One region of the Arthrobacter sp. 05T45 genome, then DNA from elsewhere that is predicted to be linked to it. Evidence: predicted binding sites of a transcription regulator. Region 1 holds the regulator's gene; each other region holds the start of a gene.
What was found. The regulator HrcA, encoded in region 1, represses chaperone genes, less so after heat shock. The targets are predictions, from matches to a motif close to TTNGCACTCGNNNNNNNCGAGTGCNAA.
Positions count from the first base shown of each region.

Region 2: AC1DGD_RS02075 (FmdB family zinc ribbon protein) is a predicted target of HrcA. The motif match lies at 2,022-2,048, and genes of this name have one in related genera.
Region 3: groL (chaperonin GroEL) is a predicted target of HrcA. The motif match lies at 2,160-2,186, and genes of this name have one in related genera.

Region 1 is NZ_JBFTKI010000012.1:43,832-48,104, reverse strand. It holds gene hemW (radical SAM family heme chaperone HemW) at 1-115, shown strand, start outside; gene AC1DGD_RS13045 (DUF4870 domain-containing protein) at 242-661, opposite strand; gene AC1DGD_RS13040 (DUF3097 domain-containing protein) at 805-1,656, opposite strand; gene hrcA (heat-inducible transcriptional repressor HrcA) at 1,975-2,988, shown strand; gene dnaJ (molecular chaperone DnaJ) at 3,067-4,197, shown strand; gene AC1DGD_RS13025 (16S rRNA (uracil(1498)-N(3))-methyltransferase) at 4,200-4,273, shown strand, end outside.
Region 2 is NZ_JBFTKI010000001.1:435,574-439,846, forward strand. It holds gene AC1DGD_RS02065 (AAA family ATPase) at 1-537, shown strand, start outside; gene AC1DGD_RS02070 (RcpC/CpaB family pilus assembly protein) at 635-1,318, opposite strand; gene AC1DGD_RS02075 (FmdB family zinc ribbon protein) at 1,696-1,935, opposite strand; gene AC1DGD_RS02080 (5-formyltetrahydrofolate cyclo-ligase) at 2,075-2,737, opposite strand; gene galU (UTP--glucose-1-phosphate uridylyltransferase GalU) at 2,842-3,759, shown strand; gene AC1DGD_RS02090 (GNAT family N-acetyltransferase) at 3,765-4,273, shown strand, end outside.
Region 3 is NZ_JBFTKI010000032.1:6,230-10,502, forward strand. It holds gene AC1DGD_RS20245 (LytR C-terminal domain-containing protein) at 1-383, shown strand, start outside; gene AC1DGD_RS20250 (cold-shock protein) at 542-745, shown strand; gene AC1DGD_RS20255 (ABC transporter substrate-binding protein) at 805-2,073, shown strand; gene groL (chaperonin GroEL) at 2,369-4,006, shown strand; gene AC1DGD_RS20265 (RNase H family protein) at 4,142-4,273, shown strand, end outside.

The sequences.
Region 1 (4,273 bases):
GCTGATCGCGGACGGCCTCGTGGACCCCGCGGCGGCTTTCAAAGGCAGGCTCATTCTCACCCTTAAGGGCCGGCTGCTGGCCGACGCCGTCGTCCGCAGGATCCTGCCGGACTAGTCTGCCGGCAAAACTTCCACGACTTGGCTGCCCGCATCAGCGGCCACAACACCCTGCCGCACAAAAGAGAGCCGGCCGCTGCCCCTGACGGGCGGCGGCCGGCTCTCGTGCTTGGGTCCGGGCCGGCTATTTGATCCAGCGCAGGTTGAACTCGTAGCGGTGCGGCTGGCCGCGGTTGACGTGGATGCCTGCCGCCACCGAGAAGCACGTCACGGCGATCCAGATCACCGTGGCGAGCACGGCGAAGAGGTTGCCCACCACCGGGATGAAGACCAGCAGATTGGCCAGTACCGCGGCCAGGGTCGGCGGCAGGGTGAAATTGAGGGCTTCCTTGGATTCCTGTGCCGTGAACGGGCCGCGGTCCTTGAAGATGAGGTAGATCAGCAGCGACGGCACGCAGCCCAGGATGCCGCCGAAGTGCGCGAGCGTGGCCCACTGGCGGTCCTCGCTGGCCGTCAGCGGCAGCGCGTTTGCCGGAACGCCATGGTACGGGGGCTGGCCATGGCCAGCCTGATTGCCCGTGTGTTCGCGTGCGTTATCTGCCACGGTGTAGCCCTTCGGATTGCGGTGATGCGTTGCTGCCTGGGTTGTGCCTGAAATAGCCGGGACCGCACTGGAAGCGCGGCCGCCGTTTCAAGAATACTTGCTCGGGCAAGGAAATGGAGATCAGGGGCGGCCGCCGCGGCGGACTAGGGCACGGTGAGGAAGTCAATGACCTCTTCCACGCGGCCAAGCAGCGACGCCTCCAGATCAGCGTAGCTGCGGACAGCCCCCAGGAGTTTCTGCCAGCCGAGGCCGATGTCCTCCTTCGTGGAGTGGGGCCACCCGAAAGCCATCAGGATCCCGGTCTTCCAGTCCGTGCCGCGGGGGATCACGGGCCACTGCTCGATCCCCAGGACCGAGGGCCGGATGGCCTGCCACACGTCCACGTAGGGGTGCCCCACAATCAGGACGTTGCCTGCGGCGCCCGGTGAGGCCATGACGGCGTCGGCGATCCGCGACTCCTTGGAGTCGGCCACCAAGTGGTCTACGAGCACGCCGAGGCGCCGGCCGGGGCCCGGGCCGAAGTCCGCCACGGCGGCCGCGAGGTCGTCAATGCCGTGCAGGGGCTCGACGACGATGCCCTCCACCCGGAGGTCATCGCCCCAGACCTTCTCCACCAGCTCGGCGTCGTGCTTTCCTTCCACCCAGATGCGGCTGGCCTTGGCCACCTGTGCGCGCTGCCCCGCCACCCGCACCGAGCCCGACGCCGTGCGGCCGGCACCGGCGGCCGGTGCCGTCTTCTTCGGGGCCGGCGGCATCAGGCGGATGGGCTGGCCGTCCAAGAGGAAGCCGAAGCCGAGGCGGAAGGACCGCGACTTGCCCCGCCGGTCCTCCAGCGCCACCACGTGCATGCCGCCGGACTTCTCCACCCGGGTTACGGCGCCCACCCAGCCGGACTGGACCTCCTCGAGGACCATCCCGCGTTTCACCGGGACTTCCGGCAACTGGGTCTTGGCGGGGGCGGACAGGTCCTGGGGTCCCCAGTTCTGGTACGACATCTCTTCACGCTTACTTTGCACTCGGAATGTACGGCGGTCGGTGGAACTCTCCGGGGGCCGGAACCGGACCGCGACGGCGCGGCAACGGCAGCATCTGCCACGGTCTCGGCGCCGGCGTGACGGGAATCGCGTTCCCGCGGGCCACGCCTGGAGCGAATCCAATGCTAACAACGCGGCGACTCATATTAGACTGGTTAGCACTTAGGCATGTCGAGTGCTAACCCTTGTCCTGTGGCGGGCCGTCCGTGCACCACTGGTGTACCCGGACCGGACGCGGGGGGTGGCACCGGCTGCGGGACAGTCGATTGGAGGTGGAGCGTGAGCGAACCGCGCAAACTCGAAGTGCTGCGCGCCATCGTGGAGGACTACGTCCATTCGCGTGAGCCCGTTGGTTCCAAAGCGCTCGTTGAACGGCACCATCTCGGCGTCTCGAGCGCCACGATCCGAAATGACATGGCGGCGCTGGAAGACGAGGGCCTGATCACGGCACCGCACACGAGTGCAGGCCGGATCCCCACTGACAAGGGCTACCGGTTGTTCGTCGACCAGATCTCAGCGGTGAAGCCGTTGTCCCAGGCCGAGCGCCGGGCCATTCAGGCGCTGCTGGAAGGATCCGAGGACCTTGACGACATCCTTGACCGGACCGTGAGGCTCCTCTCGCACCTGACCAACCAGGTCGCCGTCGTGCAGTATCCGCTGCTCAGCCGCGCCCGGGTGCGGCACATTGAGTTCGTGCTGCTGGCGCCCAGGAAAGTGCTGGCTGTTCTGATCGCTGACACCGGCAAGGTGGAGCAGCGCGTGATCGACGTCGGGCAGGACATTCCCGACGACGCGCTGTCGGAATTGCGGAGCAGCTTTCTGGCCAGCCTCTCCGGTACGCCGCTGAGCCTGATGCCGCAGCTGCTGCCCGCCGTCGTTGCCGGTGGCCCGCCCGCGCGGCGCGGAGCAGCCCAGGCGCTGGCCCGCGGCCTTGAGGCCCTGGCCACGAGCAGCCGTGAAGAGCGCATGGTCATGGCCGGCACCGCCAACCTGGCCCGCTCCAATGTGGACTTCCCGCTCAGCATCGGACCCGTGCTGGAGGCCCTCGAGGAACAGGTGGTCATGCTCCGCCTGCTCAGCGAAATGGCCGAAGACCCGCGCGGCGTGACCGTCAGCATCGGCCGGGAAAACCCCTACGACGGTCTCGCCGAGGCCTCGGTCGTGGCCACCGCCTACGGGCCGGACGCCACGGCCAAGGTCGGAGTGCTTGGGCCCACCCGGATGGACTATCCCACCACCATGGCCGCCGTCCGAGCGGTGGCCCGCTATCTTTCGAGGATCCTGGGGCCCTGACGGGTCCGGGACCGAATACGACTTCTTGCCCCACAGGCAGTGCCCCACAGGCAGTACAACAAGGAAGAGATACACACTTTGAGCAGCCACTACGACGTTCTTGGAGTCTCCCGCGACGCATCGGGGGAGGAGATCAAGAAGGCCTACCGGAAACTGGCCCGGACCCTGCACCCGGACGTGAACCCCGGGGAGGACGCCTCGGACAGGTTCAAGGCCGTCACGCACGCCTACGAGGTCCTCTCCGATCCGCAGAAGCGCCGGGTCTATGACACCACCGGCAACGAGAACGGCACCGACAACGGGTTCGGCGGCGGCAGCTACTCGGGCCAGGGCTTCGCCTTCCAGGACATCTTCGAGACCTTCTTCGGCGCCGGTGGCGGCCAGGGCGGCCCGGCGTCCCGGGTCCGCCGCGGCCAGGACGCGCTGATCAGCGTCCGGATCGACCTCCGCGATGCGGTGTTCGGCGTGAACAAAAAGCTCGAGGTCGACACGGCCGTCATCTGCCCCACCTGCGAGGGGTCCTGCTGCCGGGAGGGCACCCACCCGGTCCGCTGCGACATCTGTGGCGGCAGCGGTCAGGTCCAGCGCGCCGTGCGGTCCATCCTGGGCCAGGTCATGACGTCCGCCCCCTGCGGGTCTTGCGAGGGCTTCGGCACCGTCATCAAGGACCCGTGCAACGAGTGCAGCGGCCAGGGCCGGATCCGCAGCCGCCGCTCGCTGACCGTCAAGGTCCCGGCCGGCGTGGCCACCGGCACCCGCATCCAGCTGTCCGGCCAGGGCGAGGCCGGCCCTGCCGGCGGCCCCGCCGGGGACCTGTACGTGGAGATCAGGGTCAACAACGACGCCACTTACGTGCGCGAGGGCGATGACCTGCACGCGAGCCTCAACATTCCCATGACGGCGGCCGCCCTCGGCACCGAAATATCCCTCGACACCTTCGACGGACAGCAGGAGATCGACGTCAAGGCCGGCACCCAGTCCGGCGAGATCATCACCCTTCGCGGTCTCGGCGTCACGCACCTGCGCGGCCACGGCCGCGGCGATCTGAAGGTGCACCTGCAGGTGGAAACACCGGTCAAGCTCGATCACGTCCAGGAGGAACTTCTCCGCCAGCTGGCCAAGCACCGTGGCGAGCACCTCACGGAAGGAAAGCTTGCGGCCAGCGGCGGCGTCTTCGCCAAACTGCGGGACCGGCTCGGTAACCTGTAGCGGTGAGTAACCCGGTCTTCTTCACCGCCCCAGGCACCCTGGACCAGCAGGTCCCCGGCTCGGCCTTCGTCCTCGA
Region 2 (4,273 bases), on a different contig from region 1:
GAGGCGCGGGCCGCCGAGTACCACGTGGCGGCCGAACCCGCGGGACAGGTATTCCGCGGCCACGAAACTGCCGGCCAAGAATTCCGCCGGCAGGCACCAGCATCAGCAATGACAGGCAATACAGGCAGTAAGGAGGCCGGCGGCATGAGTGCGGACGGCATCACTAGCAACACCGGCGACACCGGCAACACGAACACCGGCAACACGAACGACGCCGGCGCCACCGGCGCCCGCGAAGCCGGCGCGGCGGGCGCCGCGGCCGACACCGCGGGGCCGAAGACCGGCGAGTCGACGGAGGCCGCGGCCGACACCGCAGGGTCGAAGGCCGGCGAATCGACCGGGGAATCGACCGGCGACGGGCCGGACCAGGAGGCCGCGAAGGAGACGTCCCGCCGTTCGGAGGCACAGGCCACCGTTCCGGAGGGTGTGCTGCCGAACAAGGCGGCGGAAGACGACCCCCGGCGCTGGGGTGACCAGCCTGATAATTACGATCACGACGCCTGGCTCCAGGAACAGAAGCCGCCGCACTGGGGCTGACGTGGCGGCCCGCAGCCCAGAGCCTGCGGGCGCGGCCCGCGTCGGAGCATACGGCCCGGGCCACTGGCCCGGCGGAAACGCCCTGCTGGCTGGACAGCTAGCCCGGCGGTGAAGCCACAAGCACGAAAAACAATTTGCCCTGGGTAGACGCGCCCGCCAGCCTACGGGCCTGGTCGGCCGTCGCTGCCACCACCACCAGCCCGTCAGTCTCCGCAGTGGCGGGCCAGGAGCCGGCTTTGCCGCCCTGCGTCGACGTCCAGAGCACTGGTACGGCTTCGGCCAGGATTTGGCTTTCGCCGGGTTGTTCCATGCCGTTGCCGGCAGTGAGCACCACGTTGACGAGCTGCCCGGGGGAGACCAGCTGGATGGAGGCCGGATCTGCCATCCTCAGCGGCACGGCCGCAGAGCCTCGCGGGCTTCCGGCGAGCAGGCCCGGTCCCAGGATCTGGGCGTCGGTGAGGAGCTGGCCCTGGCGCAACGGTGCGGCGAGCTGTTTTCCCACGAACGCGGTCTCGCTGCCGGGGCTGCCCGCAGGAATAAGGCCGGGTGGCACGCTGATCCTACTGAGATCGCCGGGTTCCAGGGACTTTCCAGCGGGCAGATCGGCCGCGGCGGCGAAGGCTGCGACAGTGTCAGTGGGCGCTGGAGCCAGTTGCTGAACTGTCAGTCCGGCGGGGATGCAGAACAGGAGGGCCGCGATAAGCCGCCGGTTCCGGTTCAGCCAGCCGCGCAGGCGGCGCCACGACGGACGGCCGCGGGGCGGACGCCGGCGGGGTTTCACGGGACCGATCCGGCTCCGGAACGGAAGGCCTGCGGCGGAAAACGTGGCGGCAGGAAGGCTCGTTGGACGGATACCGGTACGGGACCAGCGGCCGGGGCCAGCTTCAGGCATTGCGGCGCGGAAAGGCCTGAATAAAGGCGTGGAAGACGGCACAGGCGCCGCCGGGGCAGCCGTCTTGAACGAAGGCGGGGAAACCGCGGTGAGGAAAAGTTCCATGCCGCCACGCTACGGATCTGCGCAGAGCGGCGGCAGCTGCGGAACGTCCTATGTGGACAACGGCAACAGCGGCAACGGCAACAGCGGACAGGGATTCAGGCAGTGCCCAGAATCAGCCGGCCGTAGCCCAGCCGGTGGCCGGCGCCAACCCGGCAGGTGCCTTAGCTGGCCGCGGCGGCGGGCGCGGGAGCTGCAGGAGCCGGGGAAACCGTGCTGCCCTTGGTGTCGCGCGAATCGGTCCGGTAGAAGCCGGAGCCCTTGAACACTACGCCGACGCTGTTGAACTTCTTGCGCAGCGTGCCCTGGCACTCGGGGCAGGACGTCAAGGAGTTGTCGCTGAACGACTGCACGATCTCGAAGGCGTGGCTGCAGTCCTTGCAGGCGTATGCATACGTGGGCACTGGAAATCCTCCTCAGGGGCAAACGAGCAGGTCCCGTGCTGCGGAGTCCGGATCACCGCCGATATGTCTATCGACCTGTTCCGTCCTTAGCAGTCGCAGGGCCTGAGTGCCAATTCTATCACCTTGGCGGGACCCCGGATCAGGCGGGCCGGGATCGGCCGAGGCGGACGATCCCGCCCGGGGTCAGCGCCGTGTCGACTTTCCGGTCGAACGACTCCGCGGGGATGCTGCCTGCGGGCAACACCTCCGTGTCATAGACGACGGCGGCAGTCGGCAACGCGACAGCGTCGGCCGCAGCGTCGGCCGCCCCGGCGTCCGCCCCGCCGGACGCGGAGGACATAGCAGCCAGGGCGGCAAGGAACTTGTCGTAGTAGCCGCCGCCTTGCCCGATTCGGTTGCCCGAGAAATCCACCGCGGTGGCCGGCAGGAAGATTGCGGTGGCGTCCCGCATGACTTCGGTTCCGTGGCGCTCTCCGACAGGCTCCTGGATGGGCGCGTACCGGCTGCGGACAAACCCGGACTGGGGAGTCCAGTACACCCAGCTGAGCTCGATGTCGGGTTCGCAAACGGGCAGCAGCACCCGGTGCCCGGCCTCGACCAGGGCAGTCAGCAGTGGCAGTGTGGGCGGTTCGGCACCCACCCCGAGGTACGCCGCGAAGGTGCCCTGGCGGCCGCGGCCAAGCCCGGAGGCCCAAGCGAGCCCGTGGCTGGCGATGCCCGCCGCGGCGGTGTCCTGTGCGGCCAGCGGGAGTGCGGAACGCGCCGCCCTGTGGCTGGAGCGAATTTCCTCTTTTGACGCCATCTTGGCCCGTCCTCTGCCTTTTGCGGCCGCGCTGCACCGGGGGGCCCGGCAGGCGGTTCGCATAATGATTACGCAATGATTGGTCCCTCCGTTAGATTAGTCGTGTGAATACACCCATCGCTTCCGTCCGCAAGGCCGTTATCCCCGCCGCGGGCCTTGGTACCAGGTTTCTCCCGGCCACAAAGGCCATGCCCAAGGAAATGCTGCCTGTCGTTGACAAGCCGGCCATCCAGTACGTCGTCGAGGAGGCCGTGAATGTCGGCCTGAACGACATCCTGATGATCACTGGCCGCAACAAGCGGGCGTTGGAGGACCACTTCGACCGCGTCCCCGCGCTGGAGTCCACCCTGGAGGCGAAGGGTGACACTGCGAAGCTCGAATCCATCCAGGCCGCCAGCAACCTCGGTGACATCCACTACGTCCGCCAGGGCGATCCCATGGGCCTCGGCCACGCCGTCCTCCGGGCCAAGCAGCACGTCGGGCATGAGCCGTTCGCCGTCCTCCTGGGAGATGACCTCATTGACGCCCGCGATGAGCTCCTCAGCACCATGATCGAGGTCCAGGCCAAGACCGGCGGGTCAGTGGTCGCCCTGATCGAGGTGGACCCGTCCCAGATCAGTGCCTACGGCTGCGCGGACGTCGAGGCAATCGGCGGTGAGGACTACGTCCGCATCAACCAGCTCGTGGAGAAGCCCGATGTCGCGGACGCCCCGTCCAACCTGGCCGTGATTGGCCGCTACGTGTTGCACCCGGCCGTCTTTGAAGTGCTGGAGCGCACCGCGCCCGGCCGCGGCGGGGAAATCCAGCTCACGGACGCCCTGCAGGAACTCTCGGCCGGCACCGGCGAGGGCTACGGCGTGTACGGCGTCATCTTCCGCGGCCGCCGCTACGACACCGGCGACAAGCTCAGCTACCTCAAGGCCTGTGTCCAGCTCGCCTGCGACAGTGAGGACCTCGGCCCGGGCCTGCGCGAATGGCTGCCCGGCTTCGCGTCCAGCCTGGCCCCCAGCCTCGCCAAATAACTCCCGTGGGGGGCAGCTTCACCTGGCCGGTGACCTTGGAGAGCGGCGAAATCGTGTTGCGCCCGATCCGGTACCGGGACCGCAAGGAGTGGACAGCGCTCAGGTCCCGCAACTGCGAGTGGCTGGCCCCCTGGGAGGCATCGAACCCGGTCCCCGGCGGCGGCCTGCCGGACTACCGGCAGATGGTGCGCTCGCTCAAGGCCCAGGCCGCGCAGGCCACGGCCCTGCCGTTCGTCATCGCGGAATGGACACCAGGCCATCAGGCGCCGGTGATCGTGGGGCAGCTGACGGTGTCCTCGATCGTCTGGGGATCGGCCATGATGGCGACGCTTGGCTATTGGGTCGACAAGGAACGGGCCGGCCGGGGGATCGCCCCGACCGCCGTGGCCATGGCGACCGACTATTGCTTCGGCACCCTTGGCCTGCACCGCATGGAGATCAACATCAGGCCGGAGAACGCGCCGAGCCTGCGCGTGGTGGAAAAACTCGGGTTTCGTGACGAGGGATTCCGGCC
Region 3 (4,273 bases), on a different contig from region 1:
GCACCGTGAGCCCCAGTCCCACGCCGACGAGTCCGGAGCCGGCCGGCACGGACGCCGCCGCGCCGGCGGCTTCGCCGTCAGCTACGCCGGGCGCCACAGCCGCCGCTGTCGACAAGACGCAGCCGGTGACGATCTACAACGCGACCACCACCGCCGGCCTCGCCACCCGCGTCGGCGGCACCGTCACCTCCGACGGCTGGGTCCTGGGCGAGACCGGCAACTGGGGCGGTGTCCCGCAACAGACGTCGGTGATCTTCTACAGCGGCGTCGAGCAGAAGGGCAATGCGGAGGCACTCGGAGCCCTCCTCGGCGTCGACACCCTCGTGGACTCTGCCGAGTTCAACATGCCCCTTGTCGTCGTGCTCGGCCCCGGCTACCAGTAGCCAATCCGGTTACGCCTCAATAACTATTAGGCGGGGGCCCTGCCCGCCGCCGGCGTTCCTGGGGGACGCTGTGGGTACAGTATCTGCGGATTTCTTTTCGCAGTCCGCGGCGCACATCGAGGTGGGCCGCACGCAAGCTAGCTGAAAGTGTGGACACCATGGCACTGGGAACCGTCAAATGGTTCAACGCCGAAAAGGGCTACGGCTTCATCGCCGTGGACGGTTCCGAGAACGACGTCTTCGTGCACTGGTCCGCGATCGTCGGGGAAGGCTACCGCGCCCTGGACGAGGGCCAGCGGGTGGAACTGGAAGTCGGCGAGGGCGAAAAGGGCCCGCAGGCCGAAAGCGTCCGGCCCGCCTAGTGGTACTGGCTGCCGTCACGAACGCCCCAAGGAACGCGGCCGGGCGCCGCGGAGGACATTTGCCGCTGGGCCGCGCCCTGGCGGCGGGCACCGTAGCGGCCCTGGCCCTGACGGGCTGCCTGGGCCCCGCGGGCAGTGCCCGCGTGGCCAGCGCCGACGCCAGCGGTGACGGCACCCTGCGCATCGGCCTGATCCTGGACAACACGGGCAAGCAGAACTTCCTCAACGCCTCCGAGCTCGCGGCGGCCAAACTTGCCGTCAAGGAGATCAACGCTGCCGGCGGGCACAAAGGCAAACCGGTGGAGCTGCTGCCGGAAACCATCAGCACGGACACCGCCGCCCAGGCGAAAGCGCTGGTTGCCGCCAAGGCCGACGTCGTGATCGGCCCGACCGATTCCAGCCGTGCCCCGGCCGCCATCGACGTGCTCGCCAACGCCAAGGTAGCCGTGATCTCCCCGGCCAACACCGCCGCCGCGCTCAGCAACTACAAGAGCGGCGGCTACTATTTCCGCACCTCGGCCGCCGACATCGCCCAGGCATCCGTCCTCGCCAAACTGGTCAAAGACGGCGGCGCCAGGACCCTGGCCGTCCTGCATGAGGAAGGCGACTACGGCAAAGACGTCGCCGCCGCCGTCGGCGGCGCGGCGAAACAGTCCGGACTGGAGGTCGTGGCGGACTCGGAGTTCACCCCCGGCCAGGCGCAGCAGGCTGTCGCCGCCGCTAAGGCCGCCAACCCCGACGCCGTCATCCTGGTCTCGCGCGACGGCGCACAGGGCGCCATCGCCGAGCTGAACAACGCCGGCCTCGCCGGCAAGAAGCTGGTCCTCAGTGACGGAGCAGTCAGCAAGTACGGCTCTGGCCTGGGCGCCCGGGCGCTCGAGGGTGCACGCGGGATCCTGCCCGGCGTGTTTCCCTCCGCAGCCTTCCAGGCGGACCTCGTGGCCGTTGATCCCGGGCTGAAGGACATGGTGTTCGCCGCCGAGACGTACGACGCCGTCGTCCTGGCCGCCGTCGCCGCCGCCGCCGCAGAGGACGACGCCGGCACCTCCATCGCGGCGTCCCTCGTCGCGGTCTCCGGCGGAACCCCGGCAGCAGGCGGAACCGGGGCCGCCGGCAGCCAGCCGCCCAGCGAGTCATGCACGAGCTACAAGGACTGCGTCGGCGTCCTCCGGGCAGGCCAGCGGCCGGACTACGACGGCCAGTCCGGACGGATCAACTTTGATGCCCACGGCGACATCACCGAAGCGAACTACATGGTTTCGACCTACGGCGAGGACAACCTGCCCACGGTGGACGGCAAAGAAGCCGCGAGCAGCAGCGGCGGCTGATCGCTCGTAGCGTATTGTGCCCGCGTGGCGGCCGGTTCCGGCCGGCCACTGCTTGCACTCTCCCCGGGGGAGTGCTAATTATTGATTTAGCACTCCAGCGCACTGACTGCTAACACGACGCCCGGTCCGCCCGGCCGCGAAGTGGGGCAGTCGGTCCAGGAGCTAAAGAAACACCTTGCTGGGGTGAGATCCCGGACCCGGCGGCATACAGAGGCCGCGGGGTTGGGATCGTCCGTCGCGGGCACCACAGCGAAGGTTCATTCTTAACGACTGTCCCGAAAGGACTACTGCCGTTATGGCCAAGATCATTGCATTTGATGAAGAGGCACGCCGCGGTCTTGAGCGGGGCCTGAACATCCTCGCCGACGCCGTCAAGGTCACCCTCGGCCCGCGGGGACGCAACGTCGTCCTCGAAAAGAAGTGGGGCGCCCCCACGATCACCAACGATGGTGTTTCCATCGCCAAGGAGATCGAGCTGGACGATCCCTACGAAAAGATCGGCGCCGAGCTGGTCAAGGAAGTTGCCAAGAAGACGGATGACGTCGCAGGCGACGGCACCACCACGGCAACCGTGCTGGCACAGGCCCTGGTCAAGGAAGGCCTGCGCAACGTCGCGGCCGGCGCTGACCCGCTGTCCCTCAAGCGCGGCATCGAGAAGGCTGTTGACGCGGTCACCGTCGAGCTCCTGGCCTCCGCCAAGGAAATCGAGACCAAGGAAGAGATCGCCGCCACCGCGTCCATCTCCGCCGGCGACAACGAGATCGGCGCCCTGATCGCCGAAGCCCTCGACAAGGTCGGCAAGGAAGGCGTCATCACCGTCGAGGAGTCGAACACGTTCGGCCTCGAGCTGGAGCTGACCGAAGGCATGCGCTTCGACAAGGGCTACATCTCCGCCTACTTCGTCACCGACGCTGAGCGCCAGGAAACGGTCCTTGAGGATCCGTACATCCTGATCGTCAACTCCAAGATCTCCAACGTCAAGGAACTGGTTGCTGTCCTGGAAAAGGTCATGCAGTCCAACAAGCCGCTGCTGATCATTGCCGAAGACATCGAGGGCGAGGCCCTGGCCACTCTGATCGTCAACAAGATCCGCGGCACCTTCAAGTCCGTCGCCGTCAAGGCTCCGGGCTTCGGCGACCGCCGCAAGGCGCAGCTGGCCGACATCGCCATCCTCACCGGTGGCCAGGTCATCTCCGAGGAAGTCGGCCTCAAGCTTGAGACCGCCGGACTCGAACTCCTTGGCAAGGCCCGCAAGGTTGTTGTCACCAAGGACGAGACCACGATCGTCGAGGGTGCAGGCGACGCCGACCAGATCGCCGGCCGCGTGTCCCAGATCCGCGCCGAGATCGAGAACTCCGATTCCGACTACGACCGCGAGAAGCTGCAGGAGCGCTTGGCCAAGCTGGCCGGCGGCGTTGCAGTCATCAAGGCCGGCGCCGCAACCGAGGTCGAGCTCAAGGAACGCAAGCACCGCATTGAGGACGCCGTCCGCAACGCCAAGGCTGCTGTCGAAGAGGGCATCGTCGCCGGCGGTGGCGTTGCCCTGATCCAGGCCGGTGCCAAGGCATTCGCGAACCTGCAGCTCTCCGGTGACGAAGCAACGGGCGCGAACATCGTCCGCGTTGCCATCGACGCCCCGCTGAAGCAGATCGCCTTCAACGCCGGCCTCGAGCCCGGCGTCGTCGTGGACAAGGTCCGCGGCCTGCCCGCAGGCCACGGCCTCAACGCCGCCACCGGCGAGTACGTCGACCTGCTGGCCGCCGGCATCAACGACCCGGTCAAGGTAACCCGCTCTGCCCTGCAGAACGCGGCTTCCATCGCCGGCCTGTTCCTCACCACCGAGGCCGTTGTAGCCGACAAGCCCGAGAAGGGTGGCGCCCCGATGGGCGGCGGCGACGACATGGGCGGCATGGGCGGCATGGGCGGTTTCTAACCACCCGCGCCAGCCATCATCGGCTGTTCGACGACGGCGGTCCCACCTTCGGGTGGGGCCGCCGTCGCCGGTTAAGCGCGGCCCCTGTCCAAGGGGGCGTCGGTGGGCGTCGGCGGGTTCTGGCAGGATGGGTCAGTGACGATTACAGCAGCGGCCGACGGTTCGGCCTTAGGAAATCCTGGCCCGGCCGGCTGGGCCTGGTACGTGAATGACGACTGCTGGCGGGCCGGGGGGTGGCCCCACGGCACGAACAACCAGGGCGAACTG